Regions from separate parts of the Streptomyces sp. NPDC086787 genome, predicted to be linked through region 3. Evidence: riboswitches for the same ligand, from Rfam matches in the RefSeq annotation. Region 3 holds a riboswitch; each other region holds the start of a gene.

Region 1 (3,964 bases), on a different contig from region 3:
TGCTCAGCAAGGCGCCCAGGAACCACGAGGGCGCGACGAAGCTGATGACATATCTGGGCACGCCGCAGGCCGAGGAGACCTACCTCAAGGCCGACCCCAGCGTCGTCGCCGCCTCCACCGAGGCCGGCACCTCCGGGTACTCGGCGCTCCAGAAGAAGGCGTTCGACATGATCAGCGGTGCCAAGAGCCTCACCCAGTTCATGGACCGCGACTCCCGGCCGGACTTCACCTCGACGGTGATGCAGCCAGGACTCCAGAAGTTCCTCCAGAACCCCAAGGGCGTGGACGGCCTGCTGTCTTCGATAGAGCGCCAGAAGACGCAGATCTTCGCGTCCTCGTGAGCCGCCGCGTGACCACCGAGAGGACCACGAAGTCCCCGCGCGCCGCACGGAGCCACCGGCGCCTGCTCACCCGCCGCGACCGGTTCACGCTCGCCCTGATGGCAGGTGTGCCCACCGTCCTGCACGTGCTACTGGTCTGGGTCGCCGCCCTGGCCTCCGTCGCACTCGCCTTCACCACCTGGGACGGCATCGGGTTCGACTCCATCAAGTGGGTGGGCCTCGACAACTTCCGGCAGCTCTTCGCGGACAACCCGCAGTTCTGGCCTGCGGTCCAGCACAACCTCATCTGGTTCGTCGTGCTCATCCTGATCCCGACCCCGCTCGGGCTGTTCCTCGCCGTCCAGTTGGACAAGGGGATCCGCTTCAGCCGCGTCTACCAGACGGCGTTCTTCCTGCCCGTCGTCATCTCGATGGCCTGCATCGGCTTCGTCTGGCAACTCGTCTACAACCCCGACACGGGCCTGATCAACAGCCTCATCGGGGCCAACAGGCCCGGCCACTACGTCGACTGGATCGGCGACCCGGACCTGAACCTCTGGGCCGTCCTCGTCGCCGCCTCATGGCGGCACACCGGGTACATGATGATCCTCTATCTGGCCGGTCTGAAGAGCGTGGACCCGTCGCTGCGCGAGGCGGCGGCACTGGACGGCGCGAACGAGTGGCAGACGTTCAGGAGCGTCATCTTCCCGACGCTGCGCCCCACCAACACGATCGTCCTGGTCGTCACCATCATCGAGGCGCTGCGCGCCTTCGACCTGGTCTTCGTCTTCAACAAGGGTTCCCAGGGCACCGAGTTGCTGTCGATCCTGGTCACCAACAACATCATCGGCGAGTCCAGCCGCATCGGCTACGGCTCAGCGATCGCGGTGGTCCTGCTGGTCATCTCGCTCGTCGTGATCATCCCGTACCTGGTGACCACCTTCCGGAAGGAGCGGCGACCGTGAGCGCGCCCGTCCGTCCCGCCCGTGTCGTACTGCACGTCTTCCTGTCCGCGACGGCGCTGGCCTGGCTCGCCCCGCTGCTGTGGGCGGTCTTCTCCGCGCTGCGCCCGTACGGCGAGACCAGCGACAGGGGCTACGTGTCCTGGCCGGACACCCTGAACCTCGACAACTTCACGAACGCGTTCGAGCAGTCGGACATGGCCCACTACTTCGGCACCACGCTGCTGATCGCGGTGCCCGCCGTGCTGCTCACGCTGTTCCTGTCGTCGCTGGTCGCCTTCTACGTCAGCCGTTTCGACTTCCGTCTCAACCTGGCGCTGCTCCTGGTCTTCACGGCGGGCAACCTGCTCCCCCAGCAGGTGATCATCACACCGCTCTACCGGATGTACCTGCTCACCGACCTGCCCGGGATCACGGAGAGCGGCAAGCTGTACGACTCCGCGCTCGGCCTCGTCCTGATCCATGTGGCGTTCCAGTCCGGGTTCTGCGCCTTCGTGCTGAGCAACTACATGCGCTCCCTGCCGCACGAGCTGACCGAGGCGGCCCTGGTGGACGGTGCCTCGGTGTGGCGGCTGTACTGGCAGATCACGCTGCCGCTGTGCAAGCCGGCGATGGCGGCGCTGGCCACCCTGCTGTCGATCTGGATCTACAACGACTTCTTCTGGGCCCTGGTGCTGATCTCGACCGGCGAGAAGATGCCGATCACCTCGGCCCTGAACAACCTCTCCGGCCAGTACTTCACGGACCCCAACCTGGTCGCCGCCGGAGCACTGCTCACCGCGATCCCCACGCTGATCGTGTACTTCGTGCTCCAGCGGCAGTTCGTCAGCGGTCTGACCCTGGGGGCCGCCAAGGGTTGATGGTCATGGTGGCGGACGGCTCGGGTTACTCTTGCCGCCGTACCGGACACGGGGTGCCCCGCGAGGGCTGAGATCACACCCGTTGAACCTGAACCAGTTCGTACTGGCGGAGGGATGTCACCATGCCATTCGGGCGTGTTTCCAGCGGGCTGCCCACGGGCGGCGGCAGAGCCGTCTTCGACGGACGGATGCCCACGGCTCCCGGTGACCTGAGAGTCGAGGGACACGGCATCGAGCCCGTCCCGCAGGACAACCGCTACGGCGGCGCGGGTCGGCTGTTCACCGTGTGGTTCGCGCCGAACCTGACGATGACCGGCGTGTTCACCGGAACCCTCGGCATCGTGTTCGGCCTCGACTTCGCCACCGCTCTCGCCGCGGTGGTGCTCGGCACCGTGATCGGCGCGGTGCCCACCGCCTACCTCGGCACCTGGGGCAGCCGCACCGGCGCCGGGCAGCTGCCGCTCGCCCGGCTCGCCTTCGGACGCGCGGTGGCACTGCCCGGGGTGCTCCAGTGGGCGTCTTCGGTGGCCTGGGACGCGCTCATCGGCCTGTTCGGCGGGGATGCGCTCGCCCAGCTGTGCGGCTGGCCGTTCTGGCTCGGGGTAATGGTCATGATGCTGGGGCAGGGCGCCCTCGGGGTCCTCGGCTACGAGGCGATCCACCGGCTCCAGATCCTCATGACGTTCGTACTGGCCGCCGCCTTCGCGCTGATCGCGATACGGATGGCGGGCGACGTCCACGTCGTCACTTCGGGCAGCGCGCACGGCGCCGATCGGGCGGGCGCGTTCGTGCTGACCAGCACCGTCGCGTTGAGCCTGACCCTGTCCTGGGCGCCGTACGCAAGCGACTTCAGCCGCTATCTGCCCCGCACCACCTCCCGCTCCCGGATGTTCTGGTACACACTGCTCGGTCTCGTGGCGTCCTTCCTGGCCGTCCAGATCCTGGGCCTGTGGGGTGCCTCGGTGCTCACCGACCAGACGGCCGCGGGCGTGGACCAGCTGCTGGGCGGGGGTGTCCCGGGCTCGCTCGGACTGCTCGCCGTGGCGCTGGCCGCGCTGTGCAGCAACGCCATGAACGACTACAGCGGCTCCCTGGCCCTCCAGACCATCGGGGTGCGTCTGCCCCGCCCCGCGGCCGCCGCCCTCGCCGCGGCGCTCGGTTTCCCGCTGGTGCTGTGGATGCACGCGGCCGACACCACCGCCCGCTTCCAGAACGTCCTCCTGTTCGTCGGGTACTGGATCCCCGGGTTCGTGGCGATCGTGGTGGTCGACTGGCTGGTACGGCGCGAACCGGTGACGGACCTCGCGGCCGCGACGGCCGGCCCGCGGCGGGCCTGGCCCCCGCTGCTGGCGTTCGTCGGCGCATTCGCCGCCGCGGTGCCCTTCATGGACACGGGTCTGTACGTCGGACCCGTCGCCGACGCGCTGCACGGCGCCGATCTCTCGTACTACGTCGCGTTCCTGGTGGCTCTCGCCGTGTACGCCCCGCTGCGCCTCCAGGAGGAGAAGAACGCATGACTCCGCCCCCTTGCGTCCTCACGATCGCAGGGTCGGACTCCGGCGGTGGCGCCGGAATCCAGGCCGACCTGAAGACCATGCTGGCGCTCGGCGCGCACGGGATGAGCGTGGTCACCGCGGTCACCGCGCAGAACTCCGTGGGTGTGCAGGGTGCCTGGGAGCTGCCCGTGGAGGCGGTGCGCGCCCAGTACCGCAGCGTCGTCGACGACATCGGCGTCCAGGCCGTGAAGACCGGCATGCTCGCCTCCCCCGCGCTGGTCACCGCCGTGGCCGAACTGCTCGCGGACGCCGGGGTACCGGTCGTC
Region 2 (3,964 bases), on a different contig from region 3:
CTGCTGATCGACGGGGTGGGACGGCCGTGCGGCGACGGCGATGTGCACATCGCGCCCACCGACTCGGACGTGCTGGGCGAGGTCCTGATCCGGCTTCAGGTCGGCGGGGACCAGGCGGTGTTCCGCTCCTCGGCGCCGCCGCTGGTGGCCTTCCTGGACCGCACGGACAAACTGGTCCCGCTCGGTCAGGAGGGAGCGCTCGCCGACTTCGACGCCCATCTCGACGAGGCCCTGGACCGCATCCTGGCCGAGGAACAGAGCGCCGGCTGAACGTCATGGGGATGAGCGCACGGCGCTCGGTGGCGCTGTGTGGACCGGTGCAGTAACGCTTCTCCTGATCCGGCGGCAATGCGCCGCCCGGGCGTCACTTCTTGCGGCGTCGGCCCCGTCCACCGCGCGTCGTGGCCGGCCGGCCGTCCGCGGTCCTGCCCGTCTCCTGTCCTGGTCCCGGCCGGTCTGCCGAGACCACCAGAGCGGCCAGGGCCGTGGTGACCGGTACCGAGGCGACCAGGCCGATCGAACCGACCAGGGTGCGCACGATCTCCTCCGCCACCAGTTCGCTGTTCGCCACGGTCGTCACACTGCTCTGCGCGATCGAGAAGAGCAGCAGCAGAGGCAGCGCCGCCCCGGCGTAGGCGAGGACGAGAGTGTTCACGACCGACGCGATGTGGTCACGGCCGATACGGATGCCCGCCCGGTACAGCCCCCGCCAGCCCATCGACGGGTTGGCCTCGTGCAGTTCCCAGACGGCCGAGGTCTGTGTGACCGTCACGTCGTCCAGGACACCGAGAGAACCGATGATGACGCCGGCCAGCAGGAGTCCGCTCATGTCGATCGACGGATACAGGCCGTGGATCAGGCCGGTGTTGTCGTCCGTGTTGCCGGTCAGTACCGCCCAGTCGATGAACTCCGAACCCAGGAGGCCGATCAGCACGAGCGACACCAGGGTGCCGAGCACCGCGACCGAGGTGCGTGCCGACAGGCCATGGCACATGTAGAGCGCGATCAGCATGATGGCACTCGCCCCGACCACCGCCACGAGCAGGGGATTCGCTCCCTGGAGGATCGCGGGCAGGATGAAGAGGGTCAGCACCAGGAAGCTGACGGCCAGTGCGATCAGCGCCATCACGCCGCGCAGGCGACCCACCGCCACGACGGCGATCGCGAAGATCCCGGCGAGCAGTGCCATCGGGAACTTCCGGTCCACGTCGGTGACCGAGTACTGCAGGTCCTTGGGCGCGGACGGCTCGTACGCGGCCACGACCTTCTCGCCCTGGTGCAGCTGACGTGATTGGTCGGGCTGCACGATCTCGGTGAACGTGCGGCCCTTGTCCTTGCCGGTGTCGATCCGGATCGTCGCCTTCTTGCAGGTGCCGTTCGCCTTCCGGGACGCCGAACCGTTCCCGCCGCTGGAGGTGTCATCGGGCGGGGTCTGTCCCGAGGCGTTCACCGACTCGCAGCTCACCTCGACCACCGCGGTGACGGTGGCCTGCTGGGTCTGCCGGTCGAAGCCGACCCCGGTGCGCTCGTGGGACGGGGCGCCGCCGGGCCAGAGCACCACGAGCCCGACGACGACCGCCGTGGCGAACGGGATCAGGATGGCCGCGATGACCTTCCGCAGGTGCTTGGAGACCGGAGCTGCGGGGCCGTGGCTGTGACCGTGCGAGTGGCCGTGTCCGCCGCCGTGTCGTCCGTCGCCCTCTCCCGAGCCGGTGTGCGGCGGCTCGGGCGGCTCGTACGGGTGGTTCTGCATCGTGGTCACCGGCCGATCATCGCAAGAACGAGAGAGGGGCCCTCTGTTCATCTCGCCCGAATTGACGCTAGCGTAGAAGCACCTTTGCACACGCGGGAGCTCGGAGCACCGGGCTGAGAGGGCGCTGACCTCCGTATTCGCCATGTTTCACGTGGAACACGAGCTGGTTCACACGAATGGCGACAGAGACGGAAGCCGCTGCGTCGACCGCTGAACCTGTTACCGGGTAATGCCGGCGTAGGGAGTAGGTCTCATGACCAAGAAGGACATACGCACGCCTGCCTCAGCGCAGAACGCGAACGGCGCGAACGCGCCGGACGCGGTCGGCGAGGAGACCGGGAAGTCCATCGGCTGGCACAAGGGGTACATCGAGGGCTCACGTCCCGATCTGCGCGTGCCGGTCCGTCAGGTGCATCTCACCAACGGGCAGTCGGTCACGCTGTACGACACCTCAGGCCCGTACACCGACCCGCTAGTGGAGACCGACGTCCGCAGGGGCCTGCCACCGCTGCGGGAGAACTGGATCATCGCCCGCGGCGACACAGAGGAGTACGCGGGCCGTCCCGTCCGTCCCGAGGACGACGGGGTCAGGCACACATCCCCCCGTGGGGGCCTGCGCAACCTCGACGCGGTATTCCCCGGCCGGCCCCGCCAGCCGCGCCGTGGCCGGGACGGCAAGGCGGTCACACAGCTCGCGTATGCGCGCCGGGGCGAGATCACGCCGGAGATGGAGTTCGTGGCCGTCCGGGAGAACGTCTCACCCGAGGTGGTCCGCGAGGAGATCGCGGCGGGCAGGGCTGTACTGCCCGCCAACGTGAACCATCCGGAGATCGAGCCAATGATCATCGGCAAACGGTTCCTGGTGAAGGTCAACGCCAACATCGGCAACTCCGCGGTGACCTCCTCCATCGAGGAGGAGGTCGAGAAGATGACCTGGGCCACCCGCTGGGGCGCCGACACGGTCATGGACCTGTCAACAGGGCGCAACATTCACACCACCCGTGAGTGGGTGCTGCGCAACTCCCCGGTACCCATCGGGACGGTGCCGCTCTACCAGGCGCTGGAGAAGGTGGACGGCAGGGCCGAGGAACTCACCTGGGAGATCTACAAGGACACGGTCATCGAACAGGCCGAGCAGGGCGTGGACTACATGACGGTCCACGCGGGCGTCCGGCTCCCGTACGTCCCGCTGACCGCGAACCGCAAGACCGGCATCGTCTCGCGCGGCGGCTCGATCATGGCGGCCTGGTGTCTCGCGCACCATCAGGAGTCCTTCCTCTACGAGAACTTCGAGGAACTCTGCGAGATCCTCGCCGCCTACGACGTCACGTACTCGCTGGGCGACGGCCTCAGGCCGGGCTCGATCGCGGACGCCAACGACGAGGCGCAGTTCGCGGAATTGCGCACGCTCGGGGAACTCAACCGGATCGCGAAGCGTTTCCATGTACAGACGATGATCGAGGGCCCGGGGCACGTCCCGATGCACAAGATCAAGGAGAACATCGACCTTCAGCAGGAGATCTGCGATGAAGCTCCGTTCTATACGCTCGGCCCGCTGACCACGGACGTCGCGCCGGCGTACGACCACATCACCTCCGGCATCGGTGCCGCGATGATCGCCTGGTGGGGCACGGCGATGCTCTGCTACGTCACGCCCAAGGAGCATCTGGGCCTGCCCAACCGTGACGACGTCAAGACCGGCGTCATCACCTACAAGATCGCCGCCCACGCGGCCGACCTCGCCAAAGGGCACCCCGGCGCGCAGGAGTGGGACGACGCGCTGTCCGACGCGCGCTTCGAGTTCCGGTGGGAGGACCAGTTCAACCTGGCCCTGGATCCGGACACGGCGCGGGAGTTCCACGACGAGACGCTTCCGGCCGAACCGGCCAAGACGGCCCACTTCTGCTCCATGTGCGGGCCGAAGTTCTGTTCGATGAAGATCTCCCAGGACATCCGCCGCGAACACGGCGGCTCCCGGGGGGAGATCGAGGAGGGGATGGCTCAGAAGTCGAAGGAGTTCGCGGCGTCGGGGAACCGCGTGTATCTGCCGATAGCCGACTGAGGTCCGGCCCGCGTCCCGCGGGTCATGGCTCCGGTCGTCCGGCTTGCGCCCGCGGTGGGGCGCAAGCCGGGGTTATTCCGGCTGGTGCTCCGGGCCTCCGAAGTCCGGGCTGGTGTAGTCCGGACTGCTGAAGCTCGGGCGTGATGCCG
Region 3 (3,964 bases):
ACCGCCCGCGGCCCGACCGCCCGCGGCCCGACCGCCCGCGGTCCCGACCGGCCGCGGTCCGGGGTCACCCAATTGGATCTGCGACACTGGTACCGCCATGCCTAAGCCCGGAGAACTCACTTTCGTCGCCCCCCGCGGAGCCAAGCAGCCGCCGCGGCACCTCGCCGACCTTTCGCCCGCCGAGCGCAAGGAGGCCGTCGCCGCGATCGGGGAGAAGCCGTTTCGCGCCAAGCAGCTCTCGCAGCACTACTTCGCGCGGTACGCGCACGACCCGGAGCAGTGGACCGACATCCCCGCCGCCTCGCGGGGCAAGCTCCGGGAGGCGCTGCTTCCCGAGCTGATGACGGTCGTACGGCATCTGTCGACCGACCAGGGGACCACCCGCAAGACCTTGTGGCGGCTGTTCGACGGCACGCTCGTCGAGTCGGTGCTGATGCGCTACCCGGACCGGGTGACGATGTGCATCAGCTCGCAGGCGGGCTGCGGCATGAACTGCCCGTTCTGCGCCACCGGGCAGGCGGGGCTGGACCGGAACCTGTCCACCGCCGAGATCGTGCACCAGATCGTGGACGGGATGCGCGCACTCAGGGACGGCGAGGTGCCCGGCGGGCCTGCCCGGCTGTCCAACATCGTGTTCATGGGCATGGGCGAGCCGCTCGCCAACTACAAGCGGGTCGTGACGGCCATCCGGGCGCTCACCGACCCGGAACCGGACGGCCTCGGGCTGTCCCAGCGCGGCATCACCGTGTCGACCGTCGGACTCGTCCCGGCGATCCACCGCTTTGCCGACGAGGACTTCAAGTGCCGTCTGGCGATCTCCCTGCACGCGCCCGACGACGAACTGCGCGACACCCTGGTCCCCGTGAACACCCGCTGGAAGGTGCGCGAGGTGCTCGACGCCGGCTTCGAGTACGCCGCCAAGTCCGGGCGCCGGCTCTCCATCGAGTACGCCCTGATCCGCGACATCAACGACCAGGCGTGGCGCGGTGACCGGCTCGGCCGGATGCTCAAGGGCAGGCCCGTGCACGTCAACCTGATCCCGCTCAACCCCACGCCCGGGTCCAAGTGGACCGCCTCGCGGCCGGAGGACGAGAAGGCGTTCGTGGAGGCCATCGCGTCCCACGGAGTTCCGGTCACCGTCCGTGACACCCGAGGTCAGGAGATCGACGGTGCCTGTGGCCAGCTGGCGGCCACCGAGCGGTAACCTGACCCGGTCAGTACATCTTCATATTCCGACAGGGGAGCGCCACAGCGCTGAGAGTGCGGCAGACGGGCCGCAGACCCTCTGAACCTCGCCCAGGTCATTCTGGGTAGGAAGTTCGGTCGTTACTCAAGCTGTTGCGCCCTGCCCGGGCACCCCGGGCAGGGCCGCGTCTCTTCCTGGACACCCAGGAGGAAATCCAGTGCACCGCAAGACCTTCGTGGCCGTCGCCGCCGGGCTCGGCCTGCTCACGCTGTCCGCATGCGGTTCGTCCGCGGACAAGGGGGCGGCGGACTCCAAGACCGTCGTCCTCGTCAGCCACAGCTCGTGGGCCGTCTCGAAGAACGTGCTCAAGGACTTCGAGAAGCAGTCCGGCTACAAGGTCAGGGTCCTCACGGACGGGGACGCCGGCCAGGCCGTCAACAAGGCGATCCTGACCAAGGACAACCCGCAGGGCGACGTCTTCTTCGGCGTCGACAACACCCTGCTGTCCCGCGCGATCGACAACGGTCTGTTCCAGCCGTACGAGGCCAAGGGGATCGGGACGGTCGACGCCGAGTACCAGCTCGACAAGGGCAGGCACCGGGTCACGCCCGTCGACTACGGCGACATCTGCGTCAACTACGACAAGGCGTACTTCGGCGAGCACGGGCTCACCCCGCCGCGGACGCTCGACGACCTGGTGAAGCCCGAGTACAAGAACCTCCTCGTCACCGAGAACGCCGCCACCTCCTCGCCCGGCCTCGGATTCCTCCTCGCGAGCGCGGCCCGGTACGGCGACGACAGCTGGCCCGAGTACTGGACGAAGCTCAAGGCCAACGGCGTCAAGGTCGTCGACGGCTGGGAGCAGGCGTACAACCAGGAGTTCTCCGGGTCCGCCGGCGGAAAGAAGGCCAAGGGCGACCGGCCGCTCGTGGTGTCCTACGCCTCTTCACCGGTCGCCGAGGTCGTCTACGCCAAGCCACGGCCGGCCACCGCCCCGACGGGTGTCGCGGACGGCACCTGCTTCCGGCAGACCGAGTTCGCCGGGCTGCTGAGCAACGCGAAGAACACCAAGGGCGGCAAGGCGCTCATCGACTTCCTGGTCGGCAAGGAGTTCCAGGAGGACGTACCGCTCAACATGTTCGTCTACCCGGTGGTCCGGGGCGCCAAGGTGCCTGCCGAGTTCACGGAGTACGGCCCGGCCGCCAAGGCCCCCGCGACCCTGACGCCCGGCAGGATCGCCGACAACCGCGACCAGTGGGTCAAGACGTGGACGTCGCTCGTACTGAAGTAGCCGGTCGACGGCGCCGTATGGAGAACGTGGCACGGCTCGCGCTGATGGCCGGGCCGGTCGCGTTCTTCGCGCTGTTCTTCGCCTACCCCGTCACCGCCATCGTCGCCCGTGGCCTCAGGGCCGACGGGGTCTGGCGGCTCGGCCCGATCGCGGACGTCGTCGCGCGGCCGGACATCCGGCACGTCCTGTGGTTCACCACCTGGCAGGCGCTCGCCTCCACCGCGCTCACCCTGCTGGTCGCGCTGCCCGCCGCATATGTCTTCGCGCGCTTCGCCTTCCCGGGAAAGCAGGTCCTGCGCGCCGTCGTCACCGTCCCGTTCGTGCTGCCGACCGTCGTGGCCGGTACGGCGTTCCTCGCGCTGCTCGGCCGTGGCGGGCTGCTCGACGAACTGTGGGGCGTACGGCTGGACACGACCGTGTGGGCGATCCTGCTCGCGCACGTCTTCTTCAACTACGCCGTCGTCGTACGCACCGTCGGCGGCCTGTGGTCCCAGCTGGACCCGCGCCAGGAGGAGGCCGCGCGGATGCTGGGCGCCTCACCGCTCGGCGCCTGGCGCAAGGTGACCCTGCCGGCCCTCGCGCCCGCGGTGGCCGCCGCCGCGCTGATGGTGTTCCTGTTCACCTTCACCTCCTTCGGCGTGGTCCAGACCCTTGGCGGCCCCACCTTCTCCACCCTCGAGGTCGAGATCTACCGGCAGACCTCGGAGCTGCTCGACCTGCCCACCGCCGCGGTCCTCACCCTCGTCCAGTTCGCCGCGGTGGGCGCGATCCTCGCCGTGCACGCCTGGACGGTACGGCGCCGGGAGACCGTGCTGCGGCTGGTGGACCCGTCGGTGACGGCGCGCCGGCCGCGCGGGGCCGGGCAGTGGGCGCTGCTCGCGGGTGTCCTCGCCACCATCGCCGTACTTCTCGTCCTGCCGCTCGCCGTGCTGGTCCGGCGCTCCCTCGACGCCCCCGGCTTCGGCTACTACCGGGCGCTGACCAGCGAGGACGGCAACATGTTCCTGGTGGCGCCGATCGCCGCGATCGGGAACTCCCTCCAGTACGCCGCCGCGGCCACCGCCATCGCCCTGCTGGTCGGCGGGCTCGCCGCGGCCGCGCTCGCCCGGCGCGACGCGGGCCGGCTCGTCCGTGGATTCGACGCGCTGCTGATGCTGCCGCTCGGGGTGTCCGCGGTGACCGTCGGCTTCGGCTTCCTCATCGCGCTCGACAGGCCACCGCTGGACCTGCGCCAGTCCTGGATCCTCGTACCGCTCGCGCAGGCGCTGGTCGGGGTGCCCTTCGTCGTGCGGACCATGCTGCCCGTGCTGCGCGCGGTGGACGGGCGGCTGAGGGACGCGGCGGCCGTGCTCGGGGCGTCGCCCTGGCGGGTGTGGCGGGAGATCGACCTGCCGCTGGTGCGTCGGGCGCTGCTGATCGCGGCCGGCTTCGCCTTCGCCGTGTCACTGGGGGAGTTCGGAGCCACCGTGTTCATCGCGCGGCCCGAC
Region 4 (3,964 bases), on a different contig from region 3:
GGTCACGGAAACAGCGTGCCATCCCGGACTGACAGTCGGAAGTCGGGCCCGCTGTCGTCACGCTCGTGCCACGGCCTGCTTCAGTGGTCGAGCCGGGTCCGTGAGCAGATTCCGGTCCACCGGCGTGCCCGCCTCGATCAGCCGCCGGCCCTGTGCCAGGTCACGCGGTCTGCCCACCGCCAGCAGGGCGACGAGCCGGTCGCCCCGCAGCCAGCAGACGGTCCAGGCGGGTCCGGACGGGTCGCCGCGCCACAGCAGCGTGTCGGCCGCCGCGTGATGACCCGCGTACTGGACGAAGCGGCCGAACTGCTCGGACCAGAAGTACGGGACGGGGTCGTAGACGGCCGGGGACTCGCCGATGATGCCGGCGGCCACCGTGCGCGGCCCCTGGAGGGCGTTGTCCCAGTGGTGGACGAGCAGCCGCTCGCCGTACCGGGCCGACGGGAATGAGGCACAGTCGCCGACGGCGTACACGTCGGGGGCGGAGGCGCGCAGATGGTCGTCGGCCACCACGTCGCCCTGCGCGCCCAGCTCGATGCCCGAGCCGGCGAGCCAGCCGGTGGCGGGATGCGCGCCGATGCCGACCACGACGGCGCCCGCGGGTACCCGGGTGCCGTCGCCGAGGACCACCGCGCCCGGCTCGACGCCCGCCACGCGCGCGCGGGTGCGCAGGGTGGCGCCGCTGTCGGCGTACCAGGCGGTCATCGGCAGGGCCACCTCGGGCGGCAGCGCTCCGGCGAGCGGATGGTCGGCGGCCTCCACGACGGTCACCGCGCAGCCGGCCTCACGGGCCGCGGTGGCGAACTCGGCGCCGATCCAGCCCGCGCCGACGACCACGATGTCGTGCTGGCGGGTGAGCACCGGCCGCAGTCGTTCCGCGTCGTCCAGGGTGCGCAGCAGGTGCACCCCGGGGACGCCCTCCGTGCCGGGCAGCCGGACCGGTTCGGCACCGGTCGCGAGGACCAGGACGTCGTAGGGAACGGGCCCGGAGCCGGTGTCCAGCTCGTGGTCGGCGGTGCGCACCCCCAGTGCCTCGCTGCCCAGGCGCAGATCGATGCCGAGCGACTCGAAGTCGACCTCGAAGGCGGAGCCCTCGGACTTGCCGAGCAGGACGGCCTTGGACAGCGGCGGCCGGTCGTACGGCTGGTGCGGCTCGGCGCCGATCAGCGTGACGGTGCCGTTGAAACTCTGCTCCCGCAGGGCGACGGCGGTCTGCACCCCGGCCATGCCCGCGCCGACGACGACCACTCGCCGTCCCCGTGACGTGCCCCGTTGCTGCGTCTGCTCGCCCACCCGATCACCGCTCACCCGGTCACCATAGACAATTGACAAACTGTCAGTCAGGGGGCGTGCTGGGTGAGCTGCTCCACAATGCTGGTGCCGCTGCCTTCCTGGGACTCCCACCGCCAGGTCTCCTCGAGCCGTACCCGTCCGTCGGGCAGTTCGACGACCGTGGACACGCAGTGCCCGCCGGACGTGCTGCCGTCCTGCTTGAGCTGCGTGTAGCGGAAGTCCAGCCGGTCGCCCTCGCGGGTGCCCACCAGGTGCCCGCGCACGATGTCGCCGCCCGTGTACTCGGCCCAGACCACGCCGTCCTTCTCGTGGTAGGTGAACCGGGTGCGGGTGCCCACCTGGCCGGGGGCCTGGTCGGCCACCGGGGCGAGGGTCAGTCCGTCGAGCGAGCGGGCCATGACGCCGGGACTCCTTGGTTCGAGCGGTAGGGTGGCCAACGTACAGAACTCGCGGGAGCCCGGACGCACCGGGCTGAGAGGGAGGCTGGCGGCCTCCGACCGTACGAACCTGATCCGGGTCATGCCGGCGAAGGGAGGGGCTGAACGCCCATGTCGTCAGGTACGTCGGACGTCCTCGTCGTCGGGGGCGGGATCATCGGCCTGGTCACGGCCTGGCGTGCCGCGCAGCGCGGCCTCGCCACCGCCGTGGTGGACCCAGAGCCCGGCGGCGGCGCCGCGCGGGTCGCGGCGGGGATGCTGGCCGCGGTCACCGAACTGCACTACGGCGAGCAGATGCTGCTCGGGCTGAACCTGGCGTCCGCCCGTCGCTACCCGGACTTCGTGGCCGAGCTGACCGAGCTGACCGGCCATGACCTCGGCTACCGCCGCAGCGGCACCCTCGCCGTCGCGCTGGACGCCGACGACCGTGCCGATCTGCGCGAGCTGCACGCCCTCCAGCAGCGGTCGGGTCTGGAGGCCGAGTGGCTGTCGGGACGCGAGTGCCGGCGCCTGGAGCCGATGCTCGCGCCCGGGGTGCGCGGCGGACTGCGGGTGGACGGCGACCACCAGATCGATCCGCGTCGGCTCTCGGACGCGCTGACGGCCGCCTGTGAGCTCGCCGGGGTGGTGTTCCACCGCACCTGGGCGGAGCGGCTGTCCGTCGTGCGCGACCGGGCCGCCGGGGTCGTCACCCGCGAGGGCGAAGTCCTTGACGCGGGCCGGGTGGTGCTCGCCGCCGGGAGCCTGAGCGGGCGGCTCGCGGGCGTGCCGGACGAGGTGCTGCCGCCGGTGCGGCCGGTGAAGGGGCAGGTGGTACGGCTGACGGTGCCGGCCCGGTACGCGCCCTTCCTGAGCCGTACCGTGCGCGCCGTGGTGCGCGGCGGCCATGTCTACCTGGTGCCCCGGGAGAACGGCGAGCTGGTCGTGGGCGCGACGAGCGAGGAACTGGGCTGGGACACGACGGTGACCGCGGGCGGGGTGTACGAGCTGCTCCGGGACGCCCACGAGCTGGTGCCGGGGATCACCGAGCTGCCGCTCACCGAGACCCGGGCCGGGCTGCGTCCCGGCTCCCCCGACAACGCCCCGCTGCTCGGCCCGACCGGGCTTGACGGGCTGCTGCTGGCCACCGGGCACTACCGCAACGGTGTACTGCTCACCCCGGTCACCGGCGATGTGATGGCGTACGTCCTGGTCACCGGCGAGCTGCCGGAGGAGGCCCGCCCCTTCACACCACAGCGCTTCGCCGCGCCTTCGGCTGCGTCATTCCCCTCGCAACACGGCTCGTCACAACACGGCTCGTCACAACACGGCTCGGAGCGGTCCGCATGAACATCTCGGTCAACGGAGAGCGCCGGGAGATCGCGCCCGGCACGGATCTCGACACTCTGGTCGGTTCGCTGACCGCGGCGCCGCGCGGAGTGGCCGCCGCGGTGAACGAGACCGTCGTACCGCGCGGGCAGTGGTCCGCCACGGACCTCGCCGAGGGAGACCGTGTCGAGGTCCTCACCGCCGTCCAAGGAGGCTGACCCATGGCAGACGATCCCTTCGTCCTCGGCGGTACGCCGTTCTCGTCCCGGTTGATCATGGGCACCGGCGGCGCGCCGAGCCTGGACGTGCTGGAGCGGGCGCTCGTCGCCTCCGGCACGGAGCTGACCACGGTGGCGATGCGACGGGTCGATCCCACGGTGCACGGTTCCGTACTGTCCGTGCTGGAGCGGCTCGGCATCCGGGTGCTGCCCAACACGGCGGGCTGTTTCACCGCCGGCGAGGCCGTCCTGACGGCCCGGCTGGCCAGGGAGGCGCTCGGCACGGATCTGATCAAGCTGGAGGTCATCGCCGACGAGCGGACGCTGCTGCCGGATCCGATCGAGCTGCTGGACGCGGCGGAGACACTGGTGGACGACGGCTTCACCGTGCTGCCGTACACCAACGACGACCCGGTTCTGGCCCGGAAGCTGGAGGAGGTCGGCTGTGCGGCGGTCATGCCGCTGGGCTCGCCGATCGGCTCCGGACTCGGCATCCGTAACCCGCACAACTTCCGGCTGATCGTCGAGCGGGCCGGGGTGCCGGTGATCCTGGACGCGGGCGCGGGCACGGCGTCCGACGCGGCGCTGGCGATGGAACTGGGCTGTGCGGGTGTGATGCTCGCCTCGGCGGTGACCCGGGCACAGGAGCCGGTACTGATGGCGGAGGCGATGAAGCACGCGGTCGAGGCGGGCCGGCTGGCCCGGCGC

What was found. A riboswitch is a leader RNA that binds a small molecule or an ion and turns the genes downstream of it on or off. The one in region 3 is predicted to bind thiamine pyrophosphate.
Region 1: linked by a shared signal. The riboswitch ahead of ACIPK3_RS06675 (purine-cytosine permease family protein) and the one ahead of ACIPK3_RS27860 (thiamine ABC transporter substrate binding subunit) in region 3 are both predicted to bind thiamine pyrophosphate.
Region 2: linked by a shared signal. The riboswitch ahead of thiC (phosphomethylpyrimidine synthase ThiC) and the one ahead of ACIPK3_RS27860 (thiamine ABC transporter substrate binding subunit) in region 3 are both predicted to bind thiamine pyrophosphate.
Region 4: linked by a shared signal. The riboswitch ahead of thiO (glycine oxidase ThiO) and the one ahead of ACIPK3_RS27860 (thiamine ABC transporter substrate binding subunit) in region 3 are both predicted to bind thiamine pyrophosphate.

The regions. Positions count from the first base shown of each region.
Region 1 is NZ_JBIVBC010000002.1:118,480-122,443, reverse strand. It holds gene ACIPK3_RS06690 (ABC transporter substrate-binding protein) at 1-341, shown strand, start outside; gene ACIPK3_RS06685 (carbohydrate ABC transporter permease) at 350-1,285, shown strand; gene ACIPK3_RS06680 (carbohydrate ABC transporter permease) at 1,282-2,142, shown strand; TPP riboswitch at 2,182-2,274, shown strand; gene ACIPK3_RS06675 (purine-cytosine permease family protein) at 2,265-3,659, shown strand; gene thiD (bifunctional hydroxymethylpyrimidine kinase/phosphomethylpyrimidine kinase) at 3,656-3,964, shown strand, end outside.
Region 2 is NZ_JBIVBC010000003.1:74,889-78,852, reverse strand. It holds gene ACIPK3_RS09955 (SsgA family sporulation/cell division regulator) at 1-270, shown strand, start outside; gene ACIPK3_RS09950 (YibE/F family protein) at 365-1,753, opposite strand; TPP riboswitch at 1,836-2,014, shown strand; gene thiC (phosphomethylpyrimidine synthase ThiC) at 2,007-3,815, shown strand; gene ACIPK3_RS09940 (hypothetical protein) at 3,888-3,964, opposite strand, start outside.
Region 3 is NZ_JBIVBC010000015.1:72,895-76,858, reverse strand. It holds gene rlmN (23S rRNA (adenine(2503)-C(2))-methyltransferase RlmN) at 98-1,204, shown strand; TPP riboswitch at 1,228-1,335, shown strand; gene ACIPK3_RS27860 (thiamine ABC transporter substrate binding subunit) at 1,404-2,477, shown strand; gene ACIPK3_RS27855 (ABC transporter permease) at 2,522-3,964, shown strand, end outside.
Region 4 is NZ_JBIVBC010000001.1:968,676-972,639, reverse strand. It holds gene ACIPK3_RS04535 (Rv2175c family DNA-binding protein) at 1-6, opposite strand, end outside; gene ACIPK3_RS04530 (NAD(P)/FAD-dependent oxidoreductase) at 58-1,293, opposite strand; gene ACIPK3_RS04525 (hypothetical protein) at 1,341-1,691, opposite strand; TPP riboswitch at 1,733-1,845, shown strand; gene thiO (glycine oxidase ThiO) at 1,842-3,059, shown strand; gene thiS (sulfur carrier protein ThiS) at 3,056-3,256, shown strand; gene ACIPK3_RS04510 (thiazole synthase) at 3,260-3,964, shown strand, end outside.